Linked DNA regions of Tunturibacter psychrotolerans. The main gene of each other region encodes a partner of the protein of the gene in region 2 in a complex. Links are inferred from orthologs where the notes say so. Each region holds a gene or a part of one and is shown on either strand. Other genes may lie near its edges.

The links. Proteins that work in one complex are often made in the same cells at the same time.
Region 1: the proteins of tsaD (region 2) and tsaB are in contact, whole or in part, in a solved structure (PDB 4WQ4), measured with the Escherichia coli proteins. The link is inferred for Tunturibacter psychrotolerans from one-to-one orthologs.

The regions. Positions count from the first base shown.
Region 1 is NZ_CP132942.1:4,718,673-4,725,655, reverse strand. What follows is about bases 2,112-5,111. They hold tsaB (tRNA (adenosine(37)-N6)-threonylcarbamoyltransferase complex dimerization subunit type 1 TsaB), read left to right. Parts: upstream 2,112-3,275; coding sequence 3,276-3,947; downstream 3,948-5,111. Other genes in these bases: RBB77_RS19850 (phosphatidylserine decarboxylase), read left to right, coding at 4,841-5,111; RBB77_RS19855 (DUF465 domain-containing protein), read left to right, coding at 4,522-4,743; RBB77_RS19860 (GNAT family N-acetyltransferase), read left to right, coding at 3,944-4,441; meaB (methylmalonyl Co-A mutase-associated GTPase MeaB), read left to right, coding at 2,112-3,279. Also shown: RBB77_RS19880 (FadR/GntR family transcriptional regulator), read right to left, coding at 1-303; RBB77_RS19875 (MFS transporter), read right to left, coding at 443-1,771; more of meaB, read left to right, coding at 2,077-2,111; more of RBB77_RS19850, read left to right, coding at 5,112-5,491; pssA (CDP-diacylglycerol--serine O-phosphatidyltransferase), read left to right, coding at 5,491-6,339; RBB77_RS19840 (Asd/ArgC dimerization domain-containing protein), read left to right, coding at 6,410-6,983. UniProt on the Escherichia coli protein: Required for the formation of a threonylcarbamoyl group on adenosine at position 37 (t(6)A37) in tRNAs that read codons beginning with adenine.
Region 2 is NZ_CP132942.1:5,490,960-5,498,527, reverse strand. Bases 2,197-5,149 are described here. They hold tsaD (tRNA (adenosine(37)-N6)-threonylcarbamoyltransferase complex transferase subunit TsaD), read left to right. Parts: upstream 2,197-3,048; coding sequence 3,049-4,251; downstream 4,252-5,149. Other genes in these bases: cysS (cysteine--tRNA ligase), read left to right, coding at 4,362-5,149; RBB77_RS23055 (CCA tRNA nucleotidyltransferase), read right to left, coding at 2,197-3,027. Outside these bases: fdhF (formate dehydrogenase subunit alpha), read right to left, coding at 1-1,422; more of RBB77_RS23055, read right to left, coding at 1,639-2,196; more of cysS, read left to right, coding at 5,150-5,843; RBB77_RS23040 (hypothetical protein), read left to right, coding at 5,863-6,612; RBB77_RS23035 (formate--tetrahydrofolate ligase), read left to right, coding at 6,644-7,568.

The DNA of each region.
Region 1 (6,983 bases), 770 kb from region 2 along the record:
CCCGTGCAGAGCTCCGAGGACGGAGAAGGAGCTGGAGTCGAACGATGGCGGCCCAGAGGCGACGAAGGTACCGGCGCCGTGGCGGCTCTTCAGGACCCCCATGGCGGCAAGAAATCCAATGCCGGAGCGGAGGCTGGAGCGGCTGATCTTAAGCTGACGAGCGAGATCGCGTTCGGGAGGGAGGCGGTCGCCGGGCCGAACCTCGCCTGAGCTGATGAGAGAGCGAATGTGCTCGACGACGTGCATGGTGAGCTGGCTATGTCCAGAGACCTCGTCGAACTGCTCTTTTGCCTCTTTTTTCACGCTGCGTGCTGCTCCTTGAGCGGGATTTGATGAAGGGTAACACGGCGATAAAGGCGCGTGTTTTGGGAGAGGCGACGGAGCCGGACGCGCGAATGGTCCAATTTGAGCAACATTCGTCAGGTCGTGGGTAAGGCGAGAGTTAGATGGTCTGCCGGGCGCCGAGACGGGGTATGAGTACTTGGAAGATGAGGAGAGCGGTCACGTAGGCGAGGCCCGCCATCGTGAAGATGAGCAAAGGGTGGAGGGAGAAGAAATGAGAGACGAGCCAGGTGAAGCACGCGCCTCCGAGGGCGCCCGCCGCGCCGCCGATACCTACAACGGTGCTGACGCTGGTGGATGGGAACATGTCGGTTGGCGTGGAGAAGAGGTTGGCGGACCAGCCCTGGTGAGCGGCGGTGGCGAGGCAAAAGAGGCCGATGGCCGGCCATGCATTATCGGGGAAGAGAGTGTGCATATGCGGAACCAGCATGATGGGAAGGACGCAGATTGCGCAGATAAGAAGAGCGAATTTGCGCCCGGAGTTGACGCTGTGGCCGTGTTTCATGCGGAAGCCGGAGAGCCAGCCGCCGGCGATGGAACCAACGCTCGCTGCAGCGTAGATGACAATCAGCGGATATTTGACATGACTTAGATTGAGGCCGTAGTTGTCGTTGAGAAACTTAGGGAGATAAAAGAGATAGAACCACCAGATAGGATCGGTGATGCCTTTAGCAATGCAGAAGGCCCAGAAGCCACGGTGGCGGAGAAGGATGGGATAGATCGAACCGCCCTGGGTGACGGGAGCAAGGTTGGCCTGGGTCTGGGTAGCGCCACGGCGGAGTTTGTTGTACGGGAAGATGACCCATAGGATCGCCCAAACGAGTCCCATAGAACCTGTGCAGATGAAGGCGGCGTGCCAGCCCCAACGGGCGGCGACGGCTGCGATGAGGACGGGCGCGATAAACGCGGAAGCGTTGGTGCCGGAGTTGAAGAGCCCGGTGGCGAGAGCGCGCTCTTCGGAGGGGAACCACTCGGTGGTGGCTTTGATGGCGGCGGGGAAGTTGCCGGACTCGCCGAGGCCGAGAAAGATGCGGGCAATGCAAAACCCTGCGACGCTGGTGACGACAGAGTGGCTGATCGAGGCGCAACCCCAGACCAGGATGGCGAGGGCGTAGCCGGTTTTGGTGCCAAGCTTGTCGATGATGCGGCCAGCGAAGAGGAAGCCGATGCCGTAGGCGATCTGGAAGCAGATGAGTACGCGGCCGAAGTTGAGGTTGTAGGCGGTCTGGTGGGCGGCGTCCACGCCCGGAATCCAGCCCATGAAATCGAGGTGGAGGAGCGGCTCGATGAGGGAGAAGACCGAGCGGTCCATGTAGTTGATGGTGGTGGCGAGGAACAGAAGACCGCAGACGACCCAGCGGATGTTTGATTTTTCCGGGGTGGTGGCGGAGAAGCCCGAGTCAGGCAGGCTGGCAGTATTGATCGACATTAGTTGCAACTCCAGCGTAAATGTTGGTCTGACGTGTGCCCCGGACTGGTCCTGCTGCGGCAGATTCGGTGCAAGGGGTGTTGAGGAAGAGGATAGTCCGTATTGGGCACTCGGTGTCAAGCGACATCCTAGCCAATTTCCCGATCATTCCCGGTTACAAATATCTTGCTAACTGCCGAAGCCATGATAATGGGTGAATTCAGAAGATCTGCGCTTGGCGCAGCCCGTGATAGGCGAGCCAAGAGCACGGTATCATCGCTGACGTGGATGAGGTTTTTAATACGGACGGGACAAGTGTCGTGAGTATGGTGTCGCGGCTGCGGTCGGGGGATGTGCGCGCTCTCGCTCGGGCGTTGTCGATCGTGGAGGGTGGCGGCGCGGCGGCGGCAGCGTTGATTGAGGCTTGCCGTGGGTTTGCGGGGAACTCGCTACGAGTGGGAGTGACGGGACCGCCGGGGGCAGGTAAGAGCACGCTGGTAGACCAGATGGTGAGATGGCTGAGGCAGCAGGGGCAGAGTGTTGGGGTGGTGGCGGTCGATCCCTCAAGCCCGTTTACGGGGGGCGCACTGCTGGGGGACAGGATTCGGATGCAGGGTTTTGCCGGGGATGATGGGGTGTTTATCCGCAGCATGGCTTCTCGGGGTGCGATGGGTGGTGTGACTCGCGCTACTGCGGATGTCTGCGTGGTGATGGAGGCGGCGGGGCGGGAGACGATTCTGATTGAGACGGTGGGGGTGGGCCAGGATGAAGTAGATGTGATCGGGCTTGCGGATGTGACTGTGCTGGTGTTGGTTCCCGGGATGGGCGATGAGGTGCAAAGTCTGAAGGCCGGGGTGATGGAGGTGGCGGATGTGTTCGTCGTCAATAAGAGCGATCGTGGGGGCGCCGAACTGGTGGAACAGGAGATTGTTGCTATGCAGGGTTTAGCGTTGGGCCCAGATGGTTGGGTGCCACCGGTTGTGCGGACCGTTGCGACGACAGGGGAAGGTGTGCAGGAGTTGATGGAGAAGGTGAAGCAACGCGCGCTGGAGAAAGTAGCGCGAAAGGTGAGGATTGACGGCGCTGCGGGGCTGAGTGCTGTGCGGCAGCGTGGACTGCGGCTGGATCATCTGGGTGTTGCGGTGAAGAGTATTGCGGGGGCGCGTGGATTTTATGAAGCGTTGGGGTTAGCGGTGAGTCACGAGGAGACTGTGGAGCATGAACAGGTAAAGACGGCGATGCTGCCGCTTGGCGAAAGCCGGATTGAGCTGCTGGAGGCGACGGAGGAAGACTCTACGATTGGAAGATTTCTAGCGAAGCGCGGTGAGGGGCTGCATCACGTTGCTGTGCATGTGGATGGGATTGACGCGATGTTTGAACGGCTGACCAAACAGGGAGTGAGGTTGGCAAGCGATGCGGTGAGGGTGGGGGCAGGCGGACACCGGTATTTCTTTGTGCATCCGGCGAGTACAGGAGGCGTGCTGTTGGAGATTGTGGGAGATGCTGAGCCGCATCAGGGTGCGGAATGATGCGGTTTTTAATGATTCATACGGCTGGTGCGGAGGGGAGCGTCGCGCTGGGAGACGCAGGCGCGGCACAGACGATTGTTGCGACTGAGATGTTGCCGGGGAGAACTTCGTCGGAGCGGCTGGTGCCGGCAGTGCGTCGTCTGATGCGGGCAAGTGGATGGAAGCTGAGTGAACTGACGGCCGTGGTGGTGGTGCATGGACCTGGATCTTTTACTGGTGTAAGAGTAGGCGTGAGCGCAGCCAAGGGGTTGAGTGAGGCGGGTGGTGTGCCGCTGATCGCGGTGTCGCGTCTGGCGTTGCTTGCCGGCTCCGTCGATGACGGCGGTGAGAAGGTGCACACGGTGCTCGATGCGGGGCGCGGTGAGTTTTATTACGGCGAATATGTCGGGCGAAGCTGCGTGCGGGAGGCCTTGATGTGCGCGCAGGATGTGATGGTTGCGGCATCGGGTGGGTTGGTGGTGGTGTGTGAGGCGAAGGTAGAAGAGAGTTTGGTGGAGTTGCGGTTGAGGCTAGTGGAGGAGCCATTGGCTGGGGATGCTTTGCCGTTTGCGGTGGAGCGGGTTGTATCGGGGGAGTTCGACGATGCGGCTACGCTGGATGCGAATTATCTGCGGCGGACGGATGCTGAGATTTTTGCAAAGCCTGCCGTGCCGAGATCGGCTCGATGAGTGTTGTTGATTATCGAGTCCGGGAGGGTGTCGCTGCGGATCTTGTGGGGGTGATGCGGCTCGAAGAGGAGACTGCGGAGGCTCCGCATTGGGCTGCGGCGGAGTATGCAGCAATTGTGGATTCGGGCGGACTTGCTGATGGTGCGGTGAGGAGGCGCCTCTTCGTTGCGGAGGACGAGGCGGGGTTGCTGGGGTTCGCCGTGGGGAAGGTTCTGGTTTCAGAGGTTGTGAATTTGGGGGAGCTTGAAAGCGTTGCGGTGGGCGTGTCGACGAGGCGAAGTGGGGTTGGCAGGATGCTTTGCGAAGCGGTCATTCGCTGGTGTGTGGAGCGGGGCGCGACGGAGATGGAACTCGAGGTTAGGTCTGGGAGTGCGGGGGCGATTGCGCTTTACAGAGGGTTGGGCTTCGTTGCCGTCGGTGAACGTGCTGGATACTATCGAGATCCCGACGACGACGCGTTGCTGATGCAGTTGAAGTTAGCGGAAGGTGCGTAATCCACATTGCCCGTGTTGATTGCGCTGTGATAGTTTGTCGGCCATCAGTGCGTTGTTGTCTGTGCTGGAGGTATTCTCACGTGCAAACTGGCAAGTTCACCGAGCTGCCCCACCCTGCGTCGTTTCCTTCCATTCAACAATTGATGCAAGAACATAGCCTGTATGATCGCAGGCTGGATACGTTGCGATCCAAGTTGTTTCTGACGGATTCCGAACAACTGGAAGAGGTACGTTTGAAGAAGTTGAAGCTCAGACTGAAGGATGAGATCGAGCGGCTTCGGCGGCTGGGAGTAGCATCCTAAGGTCCAAGAGACAAGGCTTCGAGGGCACGGTGGCGATCGGCTGGGGCGAAGTCGCGCCCAAGTCCGAGGTGTACGTGGCCTTATAATCGAGTCACTTATGGTGCGAGACGGTTTCTTCTATGCCTTAGGGCTTGGGTTGGTTGCGGCAGTGCTCTGGTATTTGAATATGCCGATTGCGCTGGTGGCGTTGCCGGTGGTGCTGGCGGCTTTCTTTTTGTGGTTTTTTCGTGATCCGAACAGGACGATTCCTCAGGCGCCGGGACAGATTGTGTCTCCCGGCGATGGCGTGGTTACGGAAGCTGAGTGGATCGAGACGATTAGTGGAAGCCGGTTACGGCTTAGCATCTTTCTGAATGTCTTTGACGTGCATGTGAACCGCTCGCCTGTGGGCGGTGTAGTGAAGGTGTGCGAGTTTCGCAAAGGCGAATTTATGAATGCGATGAAGCCGGAGTCGGTGCTCAATAACGAGCAGACTTTGATCACGATCGACGCCGGCGGTTACGAGGTCAGCTTTAAACAGATTGCGGGGCTACTGGCGCGACGCATCGTTTGCAATCTGAAGGTGGGTGACCGGGTGGAGCGCGGACAGAGAATCGGCCTCATCAAATTTGGGTCGAGGGTAGATGTTCTGATTCCTGCTGCTGCGAACCTGAAGGTGAAGACGGGGGCTCGCGTAAAGGGCGGATCGACTGTACTGGCTGTGCTTCCAGAGCAGGCGCTCAATGAAGCATCGGCAGTGGTGGCTTGATGGAGGATGCACAGATAGGCACTGACGGTAAGATGAGGCGTCAGCCCAGTCGCGGGATGTATGTGCTGCCGTCCCTGTTCACGGCGGGCAACATGGCTGCGGGATACTACGCGATTACACAGAGTATTCAAGGGTCGATGGCGGACCAGAGTTACTTTGACCGAGCTGCACTGGCCCTAGGAATTGCGGTGCTGTTTGATGGGCTGGACGGAATCATCGCAAGAATGACGAATACGACGAGTGACTTTGGTAGGGAACTCGATTCACTTGCGGACGTGATTACGTTTGGCGTTGCGCCGAGTTTACTGGCTTACATTTGGGGCTTCCGCATGTTGCCGTCGATGGCGCATCCGGAGGCGCGGCAGCAGATAGTCCATATCGGGGTGTTTGTCTGCTTTATTTTTTTGATCTGCGGCGCCAGCCGGTTGGCTCGATTTAATATCAGCATCAATCCGCAGCCGCGCAATCCGGGTCGTCCGGGCAAGAAGTATTTTGTAGGGATGCCGATACCGGCGGGTGCGGGCGTGATCAGTTCGGTGGTTCACTTTCAGCGTGGATCGCCAATCGACAACCCGTGGGTTTCAGTGGTGTGGCTTTGCCTGTTGTTGTTTACCAGCTTTCTAATGGTGAGCAACTGGCGCTTCTGGAGCGCGAAGGAGATTACGGTTGGAGCACGACACCCCTACAGGCTGTTTGCGGTTATAGCGGTAGTAGGTGCGTCGATTGTGCTGTATCACCAATACATGCTGATTATTATCGCGATGGCGTATCTGGTATCTGGCGTGGTGGCTCGGCTGGCGTATTCGTGGGGCAGAGAGCGACGGCATTCGAGTGCTGCGATTCGGTGATGCAGGGTGAACAGATAAAATAGTGGTCTGGCTCTTCAGATCCCTTATCTAGACGACTTTTCAGGTAAATATGACGGACACAATGTATCGAATCGGAATTGTTGGTGCGTCCTCGCTTGCCGGTAAAGAGCTGAGCGAAGAGTTGGGTGAGTCGTTGCTGGGAGCATCGGACTTTGTGCTGCTCGACGAAGAGGAGGCGGCGGGACAAGTGACTGCGGCTGGGGATGAGGTTGCGTTTATACAGCGGCTGGAAGCATCTTCTTTCGATCGGATGGACTTTGTTTTCTTTTCGGGCGATGCGGCTGTGACGAAGAAGCATTGGCAGGCCGCGCGGCGTGCCGGCGCAAGTATTGTCGACCTAACCTATGCATTGGAGGACGAAAAGGATGTTCTGGTACGGGCGCCATGGGTGACGGAGATTTTAGCGGACAAGAACCGACAAAGTGGACCGGAACCGGACCTAAAGACGCCTGCCGTTGTCGCGGCACATCCAGTCGCCGTAATGCTTGCCTTGGTTGCGGGAAGGGTGCAAGAGAGATTGCCTTTGACGAGTGTTGCTGCAACCGTCATGGAGCCAGCGTCGGAGTATGGTCGCGCTGCAATGGATGAATTGCATCAGCAGACGGTCACGTTGCTTTCGTTTC
Region 2 (7,568 bases):
AAGGTCGGCAACAATCAACCGTTGCCCACGATGCTTGTGCGAACGCTTGACCCGCGTGCAAAGCACAGGATGGTTCTCCGCAGGATTCGCGCCCACGATCAGCACCAGCCCAGCCTTCTCGATATCCGCAATCGATCCCGAGTCGCCACCGTAGCCGACAGTGCGCTGCAAACCCATCGTCGCCGGATTCTGGCAGTAGCGAGCGCAGTTATCGACATTGTTGGTCCCGATCACCGCACGCGCCAGCTTCTGCATGACGAAGCTCTCTTCATTGGTGCACTTCGAAGAGGCAATAAACCCCAGCGCATCCGGCCCGTGATCGTTCTTGATGCGTTTGAAGGTGTGCTCGATGATGTCGAGCGCTTCCTTCCATTCAATCTCGCGAAAGCCTTCGCCATCGCGCAACAGCGGCTTGACCAACCTGTCGTCCGAATTAATGTGCCCCCATGCGAATTTGCCCTTCACGCAGGTAGAGATTCCATTCGCAGGCCCATGCCACGGTTCGACCTTCAAAATATGGCGATCCTTGGTCCACACCTCGAAGCTGCATCCCACCGCGCAATAAGTACAGACCGTTTTGGTGCGCTTCGTCCGCTCGTTGCGCATCTCCGACTCCATCTCAGAGAGCGAAAGAATCGGGCCATACCCAATCGGCGGCTCAACGCCCTTCACTACGTCGATCATATTGTTCAGTGTTGCAGCCGGCAGGTCGGTCATATAGCCCGCCTCACCCAGCATCGACTTCTCCATCAGCGCATTGCACGGACAGACCGTGACGCAGTGCCCGCATGAGACGCAGCTCGAACCTTCAATCTGCATTCCGCCATCCCACAGCACGCGAGGATGATCACTCTCCCAATCAATCGACAGCGTCTCATTCACCTGCACGTTCTGGCATGACTCTACGCACCGGCCACACAGAATGCACTGGTCCGGATCATAGCGATAGAACGGATTCGACATGTCCTTCTCATACGGCTTCCGCCTGTACTCGCGGTGCTGGTGCTTCACATCGAGGACTGCCGTCGTGTTGTGGATCGTGCAGTTCTGGTTGTTGTTGTCGCACACCGTGCAGTACAGCATATGGTTCTCGAGGATGCGATCGAACGCCTCACGCTGCGCAATATCAACCGCTTCGCCAACGGTCTCTACCTTCATCCCCCCAGAGACTCTTGTCGAACATGCCCGCGCCAACTCGCCGTTCACCTTCACCAGGCAGGTGTCGCAGCTTTCGATGGGGCCCATCTGCTTCACATAGCAAACCTGCGGCACAGGCTTCTGCGCATCCACCGCGGTACGCCGGTTCAGCAGGTCGATCAACAGTTCGCCGGAGTGGCCTGGCACCTGCAGCCCATCAATAGTCAACTGTGTATTCGGAGTGAACTCGGCAGGCGTATTCAGCAGCGATTTCGTAGTAGCCATAAGCCCTCTAGATGCAATGCAGAATAGCAGGCAATTCTCTGTCTGACCACTCCGTCTCTTTCAACACTACACCCGAATTCGCGATGACAAATTCGTTACAAAAATGCATCCGGCAAGCTGTTCTGCCGCATCCAAATTGTCCCGGTTGAGGCCTTAACTCGTCCCCGCGGAGGCCTGGAAGTCTTCGGCTCTCACAACTTCTTCACGATCGACACACTAGCCGTCGTGCGGCTCTCCCCACCGTGCCCTCACGACGGCCAGACCCTCTTCGGTCGTAGTGGCCACGCCCTCAAGCTGAGCGTCCTCGGCTGCCTCCAGCATCTCTTTGAACTGTGGACTCGGGCGATATCCCGCTGCTATTAGATCCCGGCCCGTCACCAGCAACTTCGGCCGAATCTCCTCCACTGGCGCTGCCTCATATCGCTCCTTCGCAAACTCGTACAGCTTCAAATCCCCATGCGCCGACATGCAATCCATCCAGTGGAGCGCAAGATGTTCGTCAAACTTCGGCAGCCGCAGAAACCGCTTCAGCGTCGACTCTCTCATCTGCAGAATGTCCCCGAAGCGCATATGGTTCTTGACCAGCGCAATGATCTGTTCGGCCTCCTCATTCGAAAAACGCAGCCGTCCAAGAATCGTCTCCGCCATGCGTACTCCAACCTCCACGTGCCCATCAAAGCGAATTCGATCTCCCGCCTTCTTCGGATCAGGTGGCCGAAACGTAGCCGGCTTTCCAATGTCATGCAGCAGCGCTCCCCAGGCCAGTGCGACCGAAGCGCCCGGCTTCAGCTTCTCCAGCAGCAGCATCGTGTGGACCCAAACATCGCCCTCCGGATGAAACTGCGGCGGCTGCTCCACGCCGCGCATCTTCACGGCCTCGGGCAAAATATGCTGCAACAATCCCAGCTCACACAACATTTCGAACGCGCGCCGCGCATGCCCTTCCGTCAACATCAACGTCAACTCATCGCAAATCCGTTCAAGGCTAACCTGCGTAATCTCCCCCGCAAGCTCGTTGATCGCCTCCGCGGTTTGAGCCTCAATTTCAAACTCCAGCCGTGACGCAAACCGCACAGCCCGCAGCATTCGCAGCTTGTCTTCGGAAAAACGATCCTTCGCGACGCCGATCGTCCGCACCAGGTGATTCGTCAGATCTTCACGTCCGCCAACAAAGTCCAGAATCGCCGCCTCATGTGAGTCCGCCAGCGGATCGAACAGCATGCCATTGATCGTGAAGTCGCGCCGCTGCACATCTTCGCGTGGATCGGTTGAAAACCGCACCGCGTCCGGCCTTCTCCCGTCGCTGTACGCCCCGTCATGCCGAAACGTAGCTACCTCCGTGGCAATCTCAGAGCCGTCTTCCCCCGGCGTACAAACCAGCACCACGCCAAAGTGCGCCCCCACCGAGTACGTCTTCGTGAACATCCCCATCGCTATATCAGGTGTTGCGCTCGTAGCCACATCGAAGTCCTTGGCCTCCATCCCCAGCAGCAGATCGCGCACGCATCCACCCGCGAAGTAAGCCTTATGCCCCGCGGCACGCAGCGCCACCACGATCTCTCGCGCTGCCCTGTACCTCGAATTGTCCTTCCACGGATCCCTCATGCCTTCCCCTATGATAGAGAGATGCCCGAAAGCCGCCAGAGTGGCTCAAAGACCGGCCTGATCCTGGGCATCGAGAGCTCCTGTGACGAGACCGCAGCCGCCGTCGTCCGCGCCGGCAGCGAAGCCCTCTCCAACGTCGTCGCCTCGCAGATGTCGCTCCACGCCAACTACGGCGGTGTCGTCCCCGAACTCGCCTCCCGCGAACACCTCCGCAACATCGTCCCCGTTGTGCGCGAGGCAATGTCTCGCGCTAACGTAACCTTCGCCGATCTCGACGCCGTAGCCGTCACCGAAGGCCCAGGTCTCGCCGGCGCGCTCCTCGTCGGCATCACCTACGCAAAGGCCCTCACGCTCGGCCTCGATAAACCCCTCATCTCCGTCAACCACCTCGAAGGCCACATCCACGCCGTCCTCATGGAGACGCGAGAGCGCTCGGAATCCCCTCTAGAACTCCCTCTTCTCGCGCTCGTCGTCTCAGGCGGCCACACCCACCTCTATCTAGCAACTCACCAGCAAGGAAGCGAAACCTGGACCTACCGCAACGTAGGTCGCACCGTCGACGACGCCGCCGGCGAGGCGTACGACAAGGTCGCCAAACTGCTCGGCCTCGGCTACCCAGGCGGGCCCTGGATCGACGCGCTTGCCCCCCACGGCAATCCCCGCGCCGTCCCCTTCACCTTCGCCGAAATAAAACATCGCGCTCCACGGCCCGGTATCACCAACAAGAAAGCCCCCGCAAACACCGAAGGCCCGCACTTCGACTTCTCCTTCAGCGGCATCAAAACTGCGGTTCTCCGCTACGTCGAAACTCACAACATGCGCGACACTATCGAGTCCCGTCGCGCCGCACTCGCCGCCGATCCCACCCTTACGCCCAAGTCCGAAGCCGTAACTAAACTCTGCGATCAGCAGACCCTCGACCTGATTGCTTCCTTCCAGTACGCCGTCGTCGGCAATCTTCAACGCCAGACCTTCGCCGCCGCCGAAGCCTTCGGCGCGCACAGCATCGTCGTCTCCGGCGGAGTCGCCGCTAACACTGAGTTACGCCGGCGCCTCCAGGCCGAAGCCGACCGCCGCAACCTCCCCATCGCCTTCCCCTCGCTCGCGCTTTCCACTGACAACGCCGCCATGATCGCCGCCGCCGCATGGCCCAAGCTCATCGCCCAAAACTTCGCCTCGGAAGACCTCGGAGCCACCCCCCAGCTCCGGCTGGGCCAGCAGTAACCGCACTACGCGCAATTTGCCCCGAGAGATCAGCTAAAATCATCAAGGAACCTCAAGCGAGAGCAGTCTGCACCGCGCCACGCGCCGGCTGCGGCAGGAACAGTGAGCACGTGGCAACCATCGAACTCTTCAACACACTCGGCGGAAAGATTGAAACACTCGCCCCCGTCGACCAGAAATCTCTGCGAATGTACTGCTGCGGCCCCACCGTCTACGACTACGGCCACATCGGCAACTTCCGCACCTTCCTCCACGTCGACGTGCTCCGCCGCGTCATCCGCCAGCAGGGCATCCCCGTCCAGCACGTCATGAACATCACCGACGTCGACGACAAGATCATCCGCAACGCTGGCGCTGCCGGCGTCCCCATCGCTCAGTACACAGAAAAGTTCGAGCGTGCCTTCTTCGAGGACCTCGACGCCCTCGCCATCGAGCGCCCCGAGTACATCTCCCACGCCACCGCCTGTATTCCCGACATGGTCTCGCTCATCGAGCAGCTTGCCGCCAAGGACATCGCCTACAAGGCCGAAGACGGCTCCTGGTACTTCCGCATCGCTCGCTTCCCCGAGTACGGCAAACTCTCCAAAAAAGACTTTGACGGCATTGAAGACGGAGCCCGCGTCGACATCGACGAATACGAGAAAGACGCCGCCCGCGACTTCGCCCTCTGGAAGGCCGTAAAACCCGGTGAGCAATCCTGGGAAACCGCTCTGGGCACCGGCCGCCCTGGCTGGCACATCGAGTGCTCTGCCATGGCGACAAAGTTCCTCGGCGACGATATCGATCTCCACGCCGGCGGCGAAGACCTCATGTTCCCGCACCACGAAAACGAGATCGCCCAGTCCGAATCGGCCTCCGGAAAACCCTTCGTCCGCCACTGGATGCACGTCCGCTTCCTGCTTGTCGAAGGCAAGAAGATGTCGAAGTCCGAGGGAAACTTCTACACTCTCCGCGATCTGCTTCTCAAGGGCTACCGCGCCTCCGCGATCCGCTTCCTGCTCATCTCCGTGCCCTACCGACACCAGATGAACTTCACCTTCGACAGTCTGATCGAATCGACCAACGCCATCGATCGCCTGCGCACCTTCCACCAGCGCATGTTGAAGGGCGGCTTCCTGCAAGGACGCGATCAGGCTCTCTCGCTGCTCACAGGTGAGGCGAGGATGGCGTACACCATCGCACTCGCAAACGACCTCAATACAGCAGAAGCCCGCGCCGCCATCTTCGATCTCGTTCGCGCCGCCAACACCGCAGCCGACACCGGAATGCTACGCAGCGAAAACGTGACGGAGATCCTCAGCGTACTCGAGCTCTTCGACGGAGTCTTCGCTGTCCTCGAAGACAAGGACGCAGCCATCACTCGCGCCGCGCTCGCCTGGGCCGAAGCCGAAGGCCGCCTCGACGAAGCCGCGCCCGAACTCGTGGCCACACTCTCCTTCTCCGACGCCGACATCGACGCCCTCGTCGCCGAGCGCACTCAAGCCAAAAAGACCCGCAACTTTGCCCGCGCCGACGCCATCCGCAACGACCTGCTTCAAAAGGGCATCCTAATCGAAGACTCAAAAGATGGCGTCCGCTGGAAGAGAAAATAAGCGCGCCGGAGTGGAATCGATGACCTTCGCACCCCGCACTCTCGTCGCAACGTTCGTCCTTGCGGCCCTATCCCTCACCGCAGCCGCGCAAACGCCCGCTCCCGATACCACCGGGTGGGAGAGCGAAGCCCTCAAACTCCGCCTCTTCTACCCCTCCGACCTCGCCAAGGCGGACCCAGAAAAAGTCCTTCACGACGGTCACCTCACCCTCTTCAACGTCGACAACCCCAAGCTCGCTGCCGAGACTCACTGCCTGCGTCCCGCTCTCCTGCTCGAACTCCCGCAATCAGGCCCAGCGCAAACCGCGGAAACTCAACCCACCGCAGAAGGCAGCACCCACGTCACCGTCACACCTGCCATCACAGCATCCATTCTGCTCGCCGAACTCGATATCGACTGTCTCAACGCCGAGCACGAGAACAGCAGCACCACGCTCCTTTCCGACTTAGCCGAGATCGTCATCAAGGTGCCCGGCATGAAGTCCATCGCGCAGCCTTCGTGGTACAACGTCGGCTGGCAGAAGGTTCACATGGCCGCAGCGCAAGGTCCGGCGCAATCCCCGCAACCCGCAGACCCCGCAACTCCCACTGCCCCGCAGCCGCTCTACACCATGGGTATCTCCACCAACTGGAACAGTCATCTTCTGGTCTGGTACTTTTCTTCGAACAACATTGACACGCTCAATCGCATCACCAAAACTACAGTCCGCTTCGGTCGCGCCGAAGCTGCGCCGCTCTACCCGCTCCCCATGGGCACCGCGGCCCCATAGCTTCCTCTAACCTTCACCACCGCTGAGGCCCATGACCAAAGATCTTCTTCCGATCGAAGCCATCGTCGAAAAACTCAACCTGCCCGAAAAGTACGTGGAACGCCTCGGACGCTACGGCGCCAAGCTCACACTCGATCTCCTCGACGACCCCGCCTTCCCCGTACGCGGCAAGCTCATCCTCGTCACCGCCACCACGCCCACTCTCTCTGGCGAAGGCAAGACCGTCACCTCCATCGGTCTCGTGCAGGGCCTCGAAAAAATCGGCAAGAAAGCCATCATCACCTCTCGCGAGCCCTCTCTCGGCCCCGTCTTCGGCATGAAGGGCGGCGCAGCCGGCGGCGGTCGTTCGCAGGTTGAGCCAGCTGAAAAGATCAACCTCCACTTCCATGGCGACTTCCACGCCATCACCTCCGCGCACAACCTCCTGGCAGCGCTCATCGACTCACATCTCTTCCACGGCAATCCACTCGATCTAGACCCCCATGCCATCACCTGGCCTCGCACGCTCGACATGAACGACCGTGCCCTTCGCCACATCATCGTGCAGGCCGGGGGGAAACGCGACGGAGCCAATCGCCACACCGGCTTCCTCATAACCGCCGCGAGCGAGATCATGGCCATCATGACGCTCGCCGACAGCCGCGAAGATCTTCGCAAGCGTCTCGCCCGCATCGTCATCGGCCAGACCCGTGCAGGCAAACCCGTACTTGCGGAAGACCTCAAGGCCACCGGCCCCATGATGGCTCTCCTCAGCGAAGCCATCCTGCCGAATCTCGTCCAGACCACCGAAGGCACGCCCGCGTTAGTCCACTGCGGCCCCTTCGCCAACATCGCCCACGGCACCAGCTCCGTCCTTTCCCAGCAGATGGGCCTCCGCCTCGCAGACTACGTCGTCAACGAAACCGGCTTCGCCTCCGACCTCGGCTTCGAAAAATATCTCGACATCGTGATGCCAT